Regions from separate parts of the Nocardiopsis sp. CA-288880 genome, predicted to be linked through region 2. Evidence: riboswitches for the same ligand, from Rfam matches in the RefSeq annotation. Region 2 holds a riboswitch; the other holds the start of a gene.
The links. A riboswitch is a leader RNA that binds a small molecule or an ion and turns the genes downstream of it on or off. The one in region 2 is predicted to bind glycine.

Region 1 (7,441 bases), 1.2 Mb from region 2:
GCGAGGTCTCCTTGTACTTGTCCATCATGTCGCGGCCGGTGTCGCGCATGGTGCGGATGACCTTGTCCAGCGACACGAAGTGGCTGCCGTCGCCGCGCAGCGCCATGCGGGTCGCGCTGATCGCCTTCACGGAGGCGAGGGCGTTGCGCTCGATGCACGGCACCTGGACGAGGCCGCCGATCGGGTCGCAGGTCAGCCCCAGGTTGTGCTCCATGGCGATCTCGGCGGCGTTCTCCACCTGGGCCGGGGTGCCGCCCAGGACCTCCGCCAGGCCGGCGGCGGCCATCGAGGAGGCCGAGCCCACCTCGCCCTGGCAGCCGACCTCCGCGCCCGAGATCGACGCGTTCTGCTTGAACAGGATGCCGATCGCGGCGGCCGTGAGCAGGAAGCGCACCACGCCCTCGTCGCCGGCCCCCGGGCTGAAGTGCAGGTAGTAGTGCAGCACGGCCGGAACGATGCCCGCGGCGCCGTTGGTCGGCGCGGTCACCACACGGCCGCCCGCCGCGTTCTCCTCGTTGACGGCCAGGGCGTACAGGGTGATCCAGTCGCTGCCGCGCATCGGGTCGGGGTCCACCCCGGTCGGCGCCAGCAGGCCCGCCTCGTCGCAGTTCCCGCCCAGCTGCCGGTACAGGCGGTGCGCCCGGCGCGGCACCTTCAGGCCGCCGGGGAGGCTGCCCTCGGTCATCACGCCCCGGCGCACGCACTGGCGCATCGCGGTCCAGATGACCAGGAGCTCCTCGCGGATCTGCTCGGGGGTGCGTCCGAACGCCTGCTCGTTGTCGAGCATCACCGCGCTGATCGACTTCCCCGTCTCCGCGCAGATCGCCAGCAGCTCCTCGGCACTGTCGAACGGGTGCGGGACGACGGTGACGTCGGGTGTGATCCGGTCGGCTCCGGCGGCGCGCTCGTCCACGACGAAGCCGCCGCCCACCGAGTAGTACACCTTGGAGGCCAGTTCGCCCCCGTCGGCGTCCAGGGCCGCGAACCGCATCCCGTTCGGATGGTCGGGCAGGCTCTCCCGGCGGCGGAAGTCGATGTCCACGGCCGGGTCGAAGGCCACCCGCGGCCCGTCCGGGCCGCCCAGGCACAGGGCCCGGTCGTCCCGGACCCCCTCGACGATTCCGGGGACCCCGTCCACGTCCACGTGCTCGGGGGTGTGCCCCATCAACCCCAGCACCACGGCGGTGTCGCTGCCGTGCCCCTTGCCGGTGAGCGCCAGGGATCCGTACAGCTCGGCCCGGACACGGGCGGTCCGGTCGGCCGTGCCCGCCTCGCGCAGCCCGGTGGCGAACGTGCGGGCCGCCTTCATCGGGCCGACCGTGTGCGAGCTGGACGGCCCGATGCCGATCTTGAACAGGTCGAACGCGCTGATGGCCATGGCTGTCCTCCTCGTTGAGTACAGGGCCCGGGGAGCAGAGGTGCCGTGCGGGGCCCGGGGGCCCCGCACGGCGGGCGCCCTACAGGTTGGGGTAGAGCGGGTACTTGGCGGTCAGGGCGCGGACCCTGCCGCTCAGGGCGTCGGCGTCGAACTCCGGCTTGAGCGCCTCGGCGATGACGTCGGCGACCTCGGCGAAGTCTTCGTCGCCGAACCCGCGGGTGGCCAGGGCCGGGGTGCCGATCCGCAGACCGGAGGTGACCATCGGCGGACGCGGGTCGTTGGGCACCGCGTTGCGGTTGACCGTGATCCCGATGCCGTGCAGGCGGTCCTCGGCCTCCTGGCCGTTGAGCCGGGAGTCCACCAGGTCGACCAGGACCAGGTGCACGTCCGTGCCCCCGGAGGCGACCTTGACGCCGGCCTCGGCCATGTCCGGCCGGGTGAGGCGCTCGGCGAGCAGGCGCGCACCGCTGACGGTGCGGCGCTGGCGCTCGGCGAACTCCTCGCCCGCGGCGACCTTGAACGAGACCGCCTTGGCGGCGATCACGTGCTCCAGCGGTCCGCCCTGCATGCCGGGGAACACCGCGGAGTTGATCTTCTTGCCGTACTCCGACTTCGCGAGGATCATGCCGCCGCGCGGCCCGCCCAGCGTCTTGTGCGTGGTGGTGGTGACCACGTCGGCGAACGGCACCGGGTTGGGGTGCAGCCCGGCGGCGACCAGCCCGGCGAAGTGCGCCATGTCCACCATCAGCAGGGCGCCGACGGAGTCCGCGATCTCCCGGAAGCGGGCGAAGTCCAGCTGGCGCGGGTACGCCGACCAGCCGGCGACGATCATCTTCGGCTGGTGCTCCTTGGCGAGCGCCTGGACCTCGTCGTAGTCGACGGTGCCGTCCTCGTCGCGCACGTGGTAGGCGACCGCGTTGAGGATCTTGCCGGAGTAGTTGATCCGCATGCCGTGGGTGAGGTGGCCGCCGTGGGCCAGGTCCAGGCCCAGGATGGTGTCGCCCGGCTTGAGCAGTGCGAAGTACACGGCCGTGTTGGCCTGCGCGCCCGAGTGCGGCTGCACGTTCGCGTGCTCGGCGCCGAACAGCGCCTTGGCGCGGTCGATCGCGAGCTGCTCGACGACGTCGACGTGCTCGCACCCGCCGTAGTAGCGGCGGCCGGGGTAGCCCTCGGCGTACTTGTTGGTCAGGACGGTGCCCTGTGCCTCGATCACCGCCTGGGGGGCGAAGTTCTCCGAGGCGATCATCTCCAGGGTGTCGCGCTGGCGGGCCAGCTCCGCGTCGACCGCGGCCGACACCTCGGGGTCCAGTTCGCCCAGTGTCTGGTTGAGCGTGTTGTCAGTAGCCATCGGGGGCCTACTCCTCGCCTTCGGTCAGCTTCGTGTACTCCTCGGCGGAGAGCAGCCCGGAGGGCTCCTCGGCGAGCCGGGCCCTGAACAGCCAGCCACCCTCGAAGGGGGCGGTGTTGATCGTCTCGGGCGCGTCCTCGAGGGACTCGTTGACCTCGACGACCTCGCCGCTGACCGGCGAGTAGATGTCGCTGACGGACTTGGTGGACTCCACCTCGCCGCTCGGCTCACCGGCGGTCACCTCGCTGCCGACCTCGGGCAGCTCGACGAAGACGATGTCGCCCAGGGACTCGGCGGCGAACGAGGTGATCCCGACGGTGGCGATCCCGTCCTCGACCGCGACCCACTCGTGTTTGGCCGTGTAACCCAGCTCCGTGGGAACGCTCACTTCAACTCTCCTTGGAGGTGTTCCATTTTCCTGCCGTGCACCTGTGCTGCCCGGCCCGGCCTACGCCCGGTCGCGCCCCGTGCGTGCCGGTCCCCGGTCAGGGGATCCGGCCGCGCGGGGCGCGCGGGCCTTCGGGGTGTGAAGGCCCCTGCTGCTACGGCTGCCGCTTGTAGAACGGCAGCTCGACCACGTCGACGTCCTCGCCCCTTCCGCGCACGTCCACGGTGAACGCGCCGGTCGAGGTGTCGAGGTCGCCGTCCACGTAGGCCATGGCGATGGGGCGGCCCAGGGTGGGGGAGGGCGCGCCGCTGGTGAGGGTTCCGACGGTCTCGCCGTCGCGGAGGACGTCCTGGCCCTTGCGCAGCGGGCGGCGCCCGCGCGCGACGAGGCCGACGAGGCGGCGGGGTCGGGCGGTGCGGGAGGCCTCCTCCAGGGCGCCGCGGCCCACGAAGTCGCCCTCCTTCTCGAACTTGACCACGCGGCCCAGCCCGGCGTCGAAGGGGGTGAGCTCCGCGGTGAGCTCCTGCCCGTACAGCGGCATCCCGGCCTCCATGCGGAGGGTGTCGCGGGCCGACAGCCCGGCCGGGACGAGCCCGTGCCGTTCGCCCTCGGCCATCAGGGCGTCCCAGACCAAGGGGGCCTTCGCGGCGGGCCGGACGAAGATCTCGAAGCCGTCCTCGCCGGTGTACCCGGTGCGCGCGAGCAGGACGGGCTGGCCGGCGACGGTGTGCTCGTACCCCGCGTAGTAGCGGATGCCGTCCAGGTCCGCGTCGGTGAGCGGCGCGAGGATCTCGACCGCGCGCGGCCCCTGGATCGCGATCAGGGAGTGGTCGGCGGACTCGTCCGCCACCTCGACGTCGAAGCCCTCGGCGCGTTCGGCCAGCGCGGCGGCGACCACGGGCGCGTTGGCGGCGTTGGCCACGACGAGGTACTCCTCCTCGCCCAGCCGGTAGACGATGAGGTCGTCCAGGACGCCGCCCCCGGCGTCGGTGATCATGGTGTAGCGGGCGCGGCCGACCTTGACCCGGGACAGGTGGCCGACCAGGGCGAAGTCGAGGGCTTCGGCGGCCTGCGGGCCGGTGAGGCGGATCTCGCCCATGTGGGAGAGGTCGAAGAGTCCGGCGGCCTCGCGGACCGCCTTGTGCTCGGCGGTCTCGCTGCCGTAGCGCAGCGGCATGAGCCATCCGGCGAAGTCGACCAGCGTGGCGCCGGCCTTCTCGTGGACCTCGCGGAGCGCGGTGGCGCGCGGCGCTGATGCGGGATCGGACATGGGCACTCCCGAGAGGATGGGCGTCGTGTCGTGCAGAGGCGTTGCCATCCTCCCCCTCTGTCATCTGTGCCTGAGAGCTTCGCCGCGCGCTCGGCGTGGCTTGCACCTTCGGCGAGGGACGCTGGTCCCTGCTTTCCAGAGTGGTCTCGCCCGTACGGTCCGCTGTGCCTGAGAGGTTGTCGTGGGGAGGGATTGCTCCTTCGGCGGCCCGAGATGGCTACGCGGGCACTCTCCCGTACGGGGTCAGCAACACGTTCAGCCTAGCAGCGGGCGCACACGGCCCCCAAAGGTGCCCGGGCCGGTGCGGGAGCCGGGGGCGGGGCGCGGCACGGGTCCCCGGGGGGAGCTGCCGCCCGGTCGCGGGAGTCGGGCCGAACCCGTCGCGGAGGGGGGCTCCGGGGGTTAGCGTGAGCCGGGGACGGACTTCCTGCGTGGGAGGGATGACGGGTGCGAGCGGACGGGAACCGGGAGACGGGCGGACGGGCGCGGGCGGAGCGCCGAGGGAAGCGGCGGCCGGCGGCCGTGCACGGCACGGCGGTGCTGGCCGCGGCGTGCGTCCTCGGGCTGACCGCGGGCAGCGGGTGCGCGCAGGGCGGCGGCGGTGGCGGGCCGGAGGCGCCGTCCGAGGGCCGGCTGGAGGCGAGTGCGCAGGAGCGGCGGGGCGACGTGGCCGCGGTGGAGCGCCAGGACCTGGAGTCGGTGTTCGCCGAGGCCGGGGTGGAGGGCACGTTCGTGCTCCACGACACCCGTGCCAGGGAGTCGACCCTCGTCGGGGCGGAGGCGGCCTACGAGCGCGCGGTGCCCGCGTCCACGTTCAAGCTGGCCAACACCCTGATCGGCCTGGAGACGGGCGCGGTGTCGGGACTGGACGAGGTGCTGCCCCACGGCGGCGGGCAGCAGCCCGTCGAGGCGTGGGAACAGGACATGTCCCTGAGGGAGGCGTTCCCCGCCTCGAACTTCCCCGTCTACCAGGAGCTGGCCCGCAGGGTGGGGCACGAGCGGATGGCGGCCTGGGTGGACCGCTTCGACTACGGGAACCGGGACGTCGGCGGCGAGGACGTGGAGGACCGGTTCTGGCTGGACGGTCCGCTGGAGATCTCCGCCGTCGAGCAGACCGAGTTCCTGGCCTCGCTGGCCCGTTCGGAGCTGCCGGTGGACGCGGCCCACCAGGAGGCGCTGCGCGAGATCGCCCTCGTGGAGGAGGGCAGCGGTCATACGCTCTTCGCCAAGAGCGGCTGGGCGGTGGACGTCGATCCGGCCCCCGGCTGGTGGGTCGGCTGGGTGGAGCGCGGGGAGGACCTGTACACGTTCGCCCTGCGCATCGAGATGGACGACGACGCGAACGCGGAGCTGCGGGAGCCCCTGGCCCGGGAGCTGCTGGTGGAGCTGGGCGCGCTGCCGGGCGGGGCCGCCGGGGACTGATCCGGGCGCGCCGCCGTCAGGGGGACCCGGCCGGGAGCAGCTGGACGGGGACCGAGCGGGTGAAGCGCTGCTCGGCGTCCATCACCCCGCCCATGAACTTGAAGGTGCGCAGGGTCATCCGCCGGTCCGCGATGCGCAGGCCGGGCAGCTCCTCCAGGAGCTGGCGCTCCACCCGGGTCAGGTCGGGGGCGTCGCGCAGCCACAGGATGAAGAGGGTGTTCTCGGGCCCGGCGATGGTGGTGCACAGGCGTACTTCGGGGATGCGCTCGCCCAGGTCGCTGGCGCCCTCCAGGACGCGGGGGTCGACGGTCCCCCAGAGGGTGGCGGCCGCGTGCCAGCCCATGCGGGCGCGGGAGATGTCGCAGCGCAGCCCGACGAGCGACTGGCGCAGGAGCCGGTTGACGCGCCGCGCGGCGGTCGTGGGCGCGATGTCGAGGCGTTCGGCGATGTGCTGGTACCCGAGGCGCGCGTCGACGCACAGCAGGTCGATGATCCGCTGGTCGAGGGGGGTGACGCGCTCGTCGCCCGGCCCGGGCCCCCGCACGGGGGAGAGGGCCCGCAGCCGGCGCCGCTGCTGCGGGGACAGGGCGCGGACCTGCCACAGGTAGGCCTCCCGGGGCACCTCCGTCACGACGTGCACCCGGTAGGACACCACGTCGGGGAAGCCGCCGACCCAGTTGAGCAGGTAGTCGGCCAGCCCCGCGCCGGGGACCACGGTGAGCATCAGCTGGTGCGACCCGGCCACGAACTGGATGCTGAGGGTGTCCCGGTCCTGTGCCAGGGCGGCGGCCACCCGTTCGACGGTGCCGTTGCGGCAGCTGAGTTCGACGTAGGACAGGTTGCGCCGCGCCATCACGCGCTGCCGCGGGAAGACGGCGATCCTCGCCAGCCCCTCCTCCTCCAACCGCCTCCACCTGCGCGCGAGCGTGGTCGGGTCCGCCTCCAGGATCGGCGACAGCTCGGACCAGGACGCGCGGGGCGCCATCTGCAGGGCGTTGACCAGCGACAGGTCGAACTCGTTGGGTGTGGTGGATTCCTGCATCAGCGACCTCGAAAAACTCTTTTCCGGCGATCTGGGCATCTTAGGGGCGGCTGAGCGTAGGTTTTCGCACAGCCGTCAAACGGCTCTGAGCTGCGTATTTCCAGAATGTTAACCATGGCCGGAGCAGTGATTTCGCATTGTGGAATCAATGGTCCGAGGCCTGGCGAGGAGAAGGGTGAAGGTGGCGCCGATGGCTTCGGAGGACACCGCTGTCGTCTTTCGCAACGGGACGGTCGTGGACGCGACCGGCGCCGGACCGCGCGAGGACTGGGTGGTCGTGGCCCGCGGCGGCCGCATCGACTGGATGGGGCCCGCCGCCGACGCGCCCGAGATCACCGCGCCGCACCGGGAGATCGACGCCCGCGGCGGCACCGTCCTTCCTGGGTTCGTCGACGCCCACGTGCACATGACCATGGGGGGCGACGGCATGAACCCCGCCGCGTTCCTCCACCAGCCGCCGCACTACGGCTACTACACGGCCATCCCCCGGCTGCGCGCCACCCTCGACGCCGGCGTGACCAGCGTCCGCGACCTCGCGGGCCTCGACCTCGCCGTGGTCCGCGCGGTCGAGGAGGGCATCGTCGCCGGACCCC
Region 2 (7,441 bases):
CGCCGCCCGGATCGAGGAGGGGGCGATCGTCGGCGAGGACTGCGTCATCGAGTCCGAGGCCTACGTCAACGCCGACGTCAAGGTCTACCCCTTCAAGACCATCGAGGCCGGCGCGGTCGTCAGCACCAACGTCATCTGGGAGTCGCGCGGGCAGCGCTCGCTGTTCGGCCCCCGCGGCGTGTCCGGGCTGATCAACGTCGAGATCACCCCCGAGCTGGCGGTGCGCCTGGCCAACGCCTACGCCACCACCCTGAAGAAGGGCGCGCTCGTCACCACGTCCCGTGACGTGTCCCGGGCCGCCCGGACGCTCAAGCGCGCGGTGATCAGCGCGCTCACGGCCGCCGCCATCGACGTGCGCGACCTGGAGGTGGTGCCGCTGCCCGTGGCGCGCTTCCACACCTCCCAGAGCGGGGTCAGCGGAGGCATCACGCTCCGCACCACCCCGGGCGACCCGGAGTCGGTGGACATCCTCTTCCTGGACGGGGGCGGGGCCGACCTGTCGCCGGCGGCCCAGCGCAAGCTCGACCGGGTCTTCTCCCGCGCCGAGTACCGCAGGGCCTTCCCCGGGGAGATCGGGGAGCTGACCTTCCCCTCGCGCGGTGTCGAGAACTACTCGCACGACCTGCTGCGCTCGGTCGACACCTCGGGGGTCGCCGAGGCCGAACTCAAGGTGGTCGTCGACTGCGCGGGCGGCAGCGGCTCGCTCATCCTCCCCTCCCTGCTGGGGCGGATCGGCGTGGACGTCCTCACGGTCAACAACCGGCTCGACGAGGCCTCGCCCACCGACACCGTCGCCAAGCAGAACCGCGACCTGGAGCGGCTGGGCGAGCTCGTCTCGGGGTCGGGGGCCGACTTCGGGGTGCGCTTCGACCCCGTGGCCGAACGGCTGGCCATCGTGGACGGCAACGGCGAGCTGGTCGACAACGACCGCGCCCTGCTGGTCGTCCTGGAGCTGGTCTGCGCCGAGCGCGGGGGAGGCCGGGTGGCGCTTCCCGTCACCACGACCCGGGTCGCGGAGACGGTGGCGGCCGCGCACGGGGTCGAGGTGCACTGGACCGCCACCGCCACGGGCGAACTCACCAAGGCCGTCCAGAGCGGGGGCGAGGACGTCGTTCTGGCCGGGGACGGCCGGGGCGGTTTCGTCGTCCCCGAGTTCAGCCCGACCAGCGACGGCATCGCCGCGTTCGTCCGGCTGCTGGGACTGGTGGCCAGGGACCGCCGCTCGCTGAGCCAGATCGACCGGGCGATCCCCCAGGCGCACCTCCTGCGCCGTTCGGTGCCCACCCCCTGGGCGGTCAAGGGGAGCGTCATGCGCGCCGTCGTGGAGGCGGCTGGGGGCCGTCAGCTGGACACCACGGACGGCGTCCGCGTCCTGGAGTCCGACGGCAGCTGGGCGCTCGTCCTCCCGGACACGGCGGAGGCCGTGACCCATCTTTGGGCCGAAGGTCCCGACTCCGACACCGCTCACCGTCTGCTGGACGAGTGGGCGGCCGTGGTCGAACGGGCCGAGGGCTGACCGGTGCGACGCGCGGGCGAGGGCGGTCCTCCCGTCCCCGCCCGCGCGTCGCGTCCGGGGCGGTCACGGCCCTCCGGGTCGCCCGGGACGCGCTTTTGAGGGATAAAATGGACATATCACCAGGTTGAGGCCGTCCGATGGCGGCGGTGCGAATCCGTGGGGGTTCACCGAGAACCAAATCCCCCGGACGAGCATCAGCATCAGGACAGGTGTTTCACTGTCCCGAGGCCGGCCACCGGTGGAGGCGGCGCCCCGGGCGCCGGGTCCACCGATCCCCGCGCCGCACGAGCGGCCGGGGGCGTCTACGGCAGGCCGAGGAGGAGCGAAACCCTTCCTGGACAGGGATATGGTTTAAAGTCGAGTGTTCCCTGGAGCGCCGCGTCGCCCACCGGACCGGGTATCCCGGCAACGGCGGACACCCTGACCGGGGGTGACGAGGAGTACGACACGGGGGATGAGACCTAGCGACCGACCGTGTGGGGCGCACCGCTGCCGCGACAGCGAACCGTCCCACCACGTGCCGGGCGACGTGTGGACCAGGTGTCCGCGCGGAACCCGGGACGTGTCACCGATCAGCCGAATCAAGCACCGCCCCGTGCGGTAGGAGGCCGAGCCGACCTATGTCGAGCGTTTACTGCACGCAGTGCGGTCACGCCGTTGCGGATGATGCCCGTTTCTGCTCCCACTGTGGAACCCCCGTCCGCAGGGCCGAACAGCAGGGCCCCCGACCCGGTTCGGGTGGGGACGCCGCCGGAGACGTCACGTCCACCATCTCCATCTCGGGGATACAGGCCCTGGAGGAGGAGGAGTCCGGCGACGAGCTGGGCGGTGACGACCCCGCCAACGCCGACGCCCTGCCTCCGGGCACGGCGCTGCTCGTCGTCAGGCGTGGCCCCAACGCGGGAAGCCGCTTCCTGCTGGACAGCGACGTGACCACCGCCGGACGGCATCCCAACAGTGACATCTTCCTTGACGACGTCACCGTGTCCCGACGCCACGTGGAGTTCTTCCGCCGCGGCGACGGGTTCGGCGTCCGCGACGTGGGCAGCCTCAACGGCACCTACGTCAACCGTGAGCCGGTCGACGAGGCCCAACTCGGTGGCGGGGACGAGATCCAGATCGGCAAGTTCCGCATGGTTCTGCTGACCAAGCCGCGCCGCTGAGGGGTCGCTGACCACGGACGACGGCGGCGGGCGGGCCGATGAGGTTTGCGGCCCCCCGCCGCCGGAGAGCTTTGTAACGAAGGGTGCCGATTTCGCCTTCGGGTCCTGAATCCGACGGCGGTCAGGTGACGAGCGCCCATCCGGTATGACGACGCGTGGGACGGAGCCGCTGTGAAGCACATGGAGGTTGTCGGCGTCCGGGTCGAGATGCCCTCGAACCAGCCGATAGTCCTGCTCAAGGAATCCGAGGGGGACCGCTACCTGCCGATCTGGATCGGCGGCGTGGAGGCGACCGCGATCGCGCTGGCGCAACAGGGCGTCGCGCCGGCCAGGCCGCTCACCCACGACCTGTTCAGGGATGTCCTGGACGCCCTGGACACCGGCCTCACCACGGTGAACATCACCGGTCTCAGCGACGGCATCTTCTACGCCGAGCTGGTCTTCAGCAACGGCGTGGAGGTCAGCGCCCGCCCCTCCGACTCCATCGCCCTCGCCTTACGCACGGGTGCGCCGATCTACGCCCACGAGGACGTGATCGCCGAGGCCGGTATGCCGATCCCGGACGAGCAGGAGGACCAGGTCGAGGCGTTCCGCGAGTTCTTGGACAACATCTCGCCCGAGGACTTCGGCAGGAAGGCCGAATAGACCGCTGCGGGGTCCGTGCGGCGTGGGCTCCGACCAGCGTGGAAGCAGAAGGGACACAGCTGCGACCTGCGGCTTTGTCCGACGTGCCGGTGATAGATTGGGCTGGGGAAGTGACCGTGGCGGTCAGGGCCGAAATCCGTGGAGGCGCACAGGGCGCCTCCGGGCGGGCCCCGGGGCACCAACGGCGCGCGCACTTGGCGACGCGCCGGGCCCTGTCGTTGACGCTGCCGGTCGGTAGTCCTACCGTCAGTGCAGTGGAACCCGCGGCGCACCCATCCCCTGAGTGGATATCCCCTGTCGAGGCCGCCGCGGGACGAGAAGCCGGAGGTCGGCGTGGCGGTAGCGAGCGGCAAGCGGAATCCCCATGACAGGCGGTCCGCGCTGCGGCTAGCGGGGCAGCAGGGCCTACTGTGCGAAGAGGACGTGGTGGCGCGGCCTATGGACGTCGGGTATCGGGGCCCAGCGGCGTGTACCGCCGCCGGGATCACCTACCGTCAGCTCGACTACTGGGCGAGAACGGGCCTGGTCGAGCCGAGCGTGCGCACCGGAGCCCAGAACGCCCCCCTGTACAGCCTGCCCGACGTCCTGATGCTCAAGGTGGCCAAGCGGCTGCTGGACACGGGCATATCGCTGCAGCAGATCCGGACCGCGGTGGACCACCTGCGGGGACGCCCCGCCCCCGATCTGGCCCGCATCACCCTCATGAGCGACGGCGTCAGCGTCTACGAGTGCACCTCCCCCGACGAGGTCGTGGACCTCATGCAGCGCGGCCAGGGCATGTTCGGCCTGGCGCTGGCCCACGTGTGGCGCGAGCTGGAGGAGGCTCTGGGCGTGGTCCCCGACGAGGAGCGGACCGAGCTCCCCTCCGCGCCCCCGCCGGTGGACGAACTCGCCAGGCGGCGCAGGGAGCGCCGGACGGGCTGACCCCGGGGACCTCCGGGCATCCGCCGGTGTCGTCCGCGCGTGCCGGAGCGAGCAGGCATTCGAGAGCCGTTCCCGGGCCGCGTCGTGCCCATGTCCGACCGTGCCGGCGCCCCGGCGACCGCGGGCCTGCGGCGTGCCCGGGGACCGGGAGGGGAGCGGCCGCCCGCCCGGTCCGCCGGCGGGACCCCGGGCACGGGGACCCGGCGCCCGAGGCCGCCCCGCCGGCGGCGGGGAGCGCACCCGCACGGCGCCGGTGTACGCGGACCCCGGACGGGCGGCGGACCCCTGCGCGCAGGTGGTCGAAACGCGTGGGCGGGCTCTGCGCCTGCGGCGATGATCGAGTACCGTCGTACTCACAACAGGGACGAAGGGTGGAATTCGCCCTGTCCCCACATGCGTACATAGCGTCAGCAGGCTGTCAATACCGCGCGGGAGAGACCCCGACAGGGGCGCCGACGGGGCAATACTCCCCAGTAACCTCTCAGGCACCACGGACCGCGCGGAGGAGGCCGCTCTGAAGCCGGGGCACGTCCGTGCCCGGTGACAGAGGGGGAGACCGTGAGGAACACCGCCGAGTCGACTCGGCCCTGTCACCAGGAGGTCTCCGTGCCCGATCAGCCCGTGAACACCCCCGGCGCGCCCGCCCGGGTGTTCGCCGACCGCCACATCGGCCCCACCCCGGCCGAGATCCAGGAGATGCTCAAGACGGTCGGCCACGGCTCCACCGCCGAGCTCATGGCGGCGGCCGTACCGGAGTCCATCCTCACCGGCCCCGGCAGCAGCGCCCCGCTCGCCCTCCCCGACGCGATCGGGGAGGCCGAGGCCCTGGCCGAACTCCGCGACCTGGCCGCGCGCAACGACGTGCGCACCTCCCTGCTCGGCCAGGGCTACTACGGCACCTTCACCCCGCCGGTCATCCTGCGCAACATCATGGAGAACCCGGCCTGGTACACGGCCTACACGCCCTACCAGCCCGAGATCTCCCAGGGCCGGCTGGAGGCCCTGCTCAACTTCCAGACCATGGTCTGCGACCTGACCGGCCTGCCGGTCTCGGGCGCCTCCCTGCTGGACGAGTCCACCGCGGCGGCCGAGGCCATGACGCTGGCCCGCCGGGCCTCCAAGAGCAAGGCCGACGTCTTCGTCGTCGACGCCGACGTCTTCCCGCAGACCCTCCAGGTCCTGCGCACCCGCGCCGAACCCCTGGGCATCGAGGTCGTCGTCGCCGACCTGGCGCAGGGCCTTCCCCGGGGCGACGCCTTCGGCGTCCTCGTCCAGTACCCGGGCGCCGGCGGCGCCGTGCGCGACCCGGGCGACGTCATCGCCGCGGCCCACGAGCGCGGGGCCCTCGCGGTGGTGGCCGCCGACATCCTCGCCCTGACCCTGCTGCGCAGCCCGGGCGACCTCGGCGCCGACATCGCTGTCGGCTCCACCCAGCGCTTCGGCGTCCCGCTCGGCTTCGGGGGCCCGCACGCCGGCTACATGGCCGTCGGGGAGAAGCTGCGCCGCCAGCTGCCCGGCCGCCTGGTCGGGGTCTCGGTGGACAACGCGGGCAAGCCCGCCTACCGGCTCGCCCTCCAGACCCGGGAACAGCACATCCGCCGCGAGAAGGCCACCAGCAACATCTGCACCGCGCAGGTGCTCCTGGCCGTCATGGCGGGGATGTACGCGGTCTACCACGGCCCCCACGGCCTGCGCGCGATCGCCCGCCAGGTGCACACCCGCACCGCGGCGCTGGCCGACGCCCTCATCGAGCGCGGTTTCGAGATCGTCCACTCCGCCTACTTCGACACCCTCCGCGTGCGCGTGCCCAGCGCCGCCCGCGTCGTGGAGACCGCCCTGGAGGCCGGGTACAACCTCCTCCCCGTCGACCAGAACACGGTCGGCGTGAGCGTGGACGAGACCACCTCCGTGGCCGACCTGGAAGCGGTGCTGGCGGCCTTCGGCGAGGCCGAGCGGGGCTCCGCCAGGGGCCTCCCGGACGTGGACCCGGAGGCCGCGCGCCTCCCCGCCGGGCTGGCCAGGGAGGTCGACTACCTCGCGCACCCGGTGTTCAACACCCACCGGAGCGAGACCTCCCTGCTGCGCTACATGCGCCGCCTGTCCGACCGCGACCTGGCCCTGGACCGCACGATGATCCCGCTGGGCTCGTGCACCATGAAGCTCAACTCGACCACGGAGATGGAACCCGTCACCTGGCCCGAGTTCGCGGGCCTGCACCCGTTCGCGCCGATCGACCAGGCCGCCGGGAGCATGACCGTGATCCGCGACCTGGAGGCCTGGCTGGCCGAGGTCACCGGCTACGACGCCGTGTCCCTCCAGCCCAACGCCGGGTCCCAGGGCGAGTTCGCCGGCCTGCTCGCCATCCGGGGCTACCACCGCTCGCGCGGCGAGGCCCACCGCGACGTGTGCCTCATCCCCAGCTCCGCGCACGGCACCAACGCCGCGAGCGCCGTGATGGCGGGCATGCGCGTGGCCGTCGTCGCCTGCGACGACAACGGCAACGTCGACCTGGACGACCTGCGCGCCAAGACCGCCGAGCACGCGGACGACCTGGCCGCGATCATGGTCACCTACCCGTCCACGCACGGCGTGTACGAGGACACCGTCACCGAGGTGTGCCGCCTGGTCCACGAGGCCGGCGGCCAGGTGTACGTCGACGGCGCCAACCTCAACGCGCTCCTCGGCTGGGCCAAGCCGGGCGAGTTCGGCGCCGACGTCAGCCACCTCAACCTGCACAAGACGTTCTGCATCCCGCACGGGGGCGGGGGCCCGGGCGTGGGGCCGGTCGCGGTCCGCTCGCACCTGGCCGGCTTCCTGCCCAACCACCCGGCCCAGTCCGAGGCGGGCCCGCACACGGGGGTGGGACCGGTGTCGGCCGCGCCGTTCGGTTCGGCGGGCATCCTGCCCATCTCCTGGGCGTACGTCCGGATGATGGGGGAGGAGGGCCTGCGCTCGGCCACCGAGGTCGCGGTCCTGTCCGCGAACTACCTGGCCAAGCGGCTGGAGCCGTACTTCCCGGTCCTCTACACCGGCGCGGGGGGCCTGGTGGCCCACGAGTGCGTCATCGACATCCGCCCGCTCCAGAAGGCCAGCGGGATCAGCAACGAGGACGTGGCCAAGCGCCTCATGGACTACGGGTTCCACGCCCCGACGATGTCCTTCCCGGTCAACGGCACCCTCATGGTGGAGCCGA

Region 1: linked by a shared signal. The riboswitch ahead of gcvT (glycine cleavage system aminomethyltransferase GcvT) and the one ahead of gcvP (aminomethyl-transferring glycine dehydrogenase) in region 2 are both predicted to bind glycine.

What each region holds. Positions count from the first base shown of each region.
Region 1 is NZ_CP192105.1:6,159,987-6,167,427, reverse strand. It holds gene ACQPYD_RS26565 (L-serine ammonia-lyase) at 1-1,378, opposite strand, end outside; gene glyA (serine hydroxymethyltransferase) at 1,458-2,726, opposite strand; gene gcvH (glycine cleavage system protein GcvH) at 2,734-3,114, opposite strand; gene gcvT (glycine cleavage system aminomethyltransferase GcvT) at 3,269-4,384, opposite strand; glycine riboswitch at 4,530-4,630, opposite strand; gene ACQPYD_RS26545 (penicillin-binding transpeptidase domain-containing protein) at 4,832-5,806, shown strand; gene ACQPYD_RS26540 (Lrp/AsnC family transcriptional regulator) at 5,823-6,848, opposite strand; gene ACQPYD_RS26535 (amidohydrolase family protein) at 7,039-7,441, shown strand, end outside.
Region 2 is NZ_CP192105.1:5,000,695-5,008,135, reverse strand. It holds gene ACQPYD_RS21820 (sugar phosphate nucleotidyltransferase) at 1-1,516, shown strand, start outside; gene ACQPYD_RS21815 (FHA domain-containing protein) at 2,137-2,679, shown strand; gene ACQPYD_RS21810 (bifunctional nuclease family protein) at 2,851-3,324, shown strand; gene ACQPYD_RS21805 (MerR family transcriptional regulator) at 3,763-4,248, shown strand; glycine riboswitch at 4,668-4,756, shown strand; gene gcvP (aminomethyl-transferring glycine dehydrogenase) at 4,855-7,441, shown strand, end outside.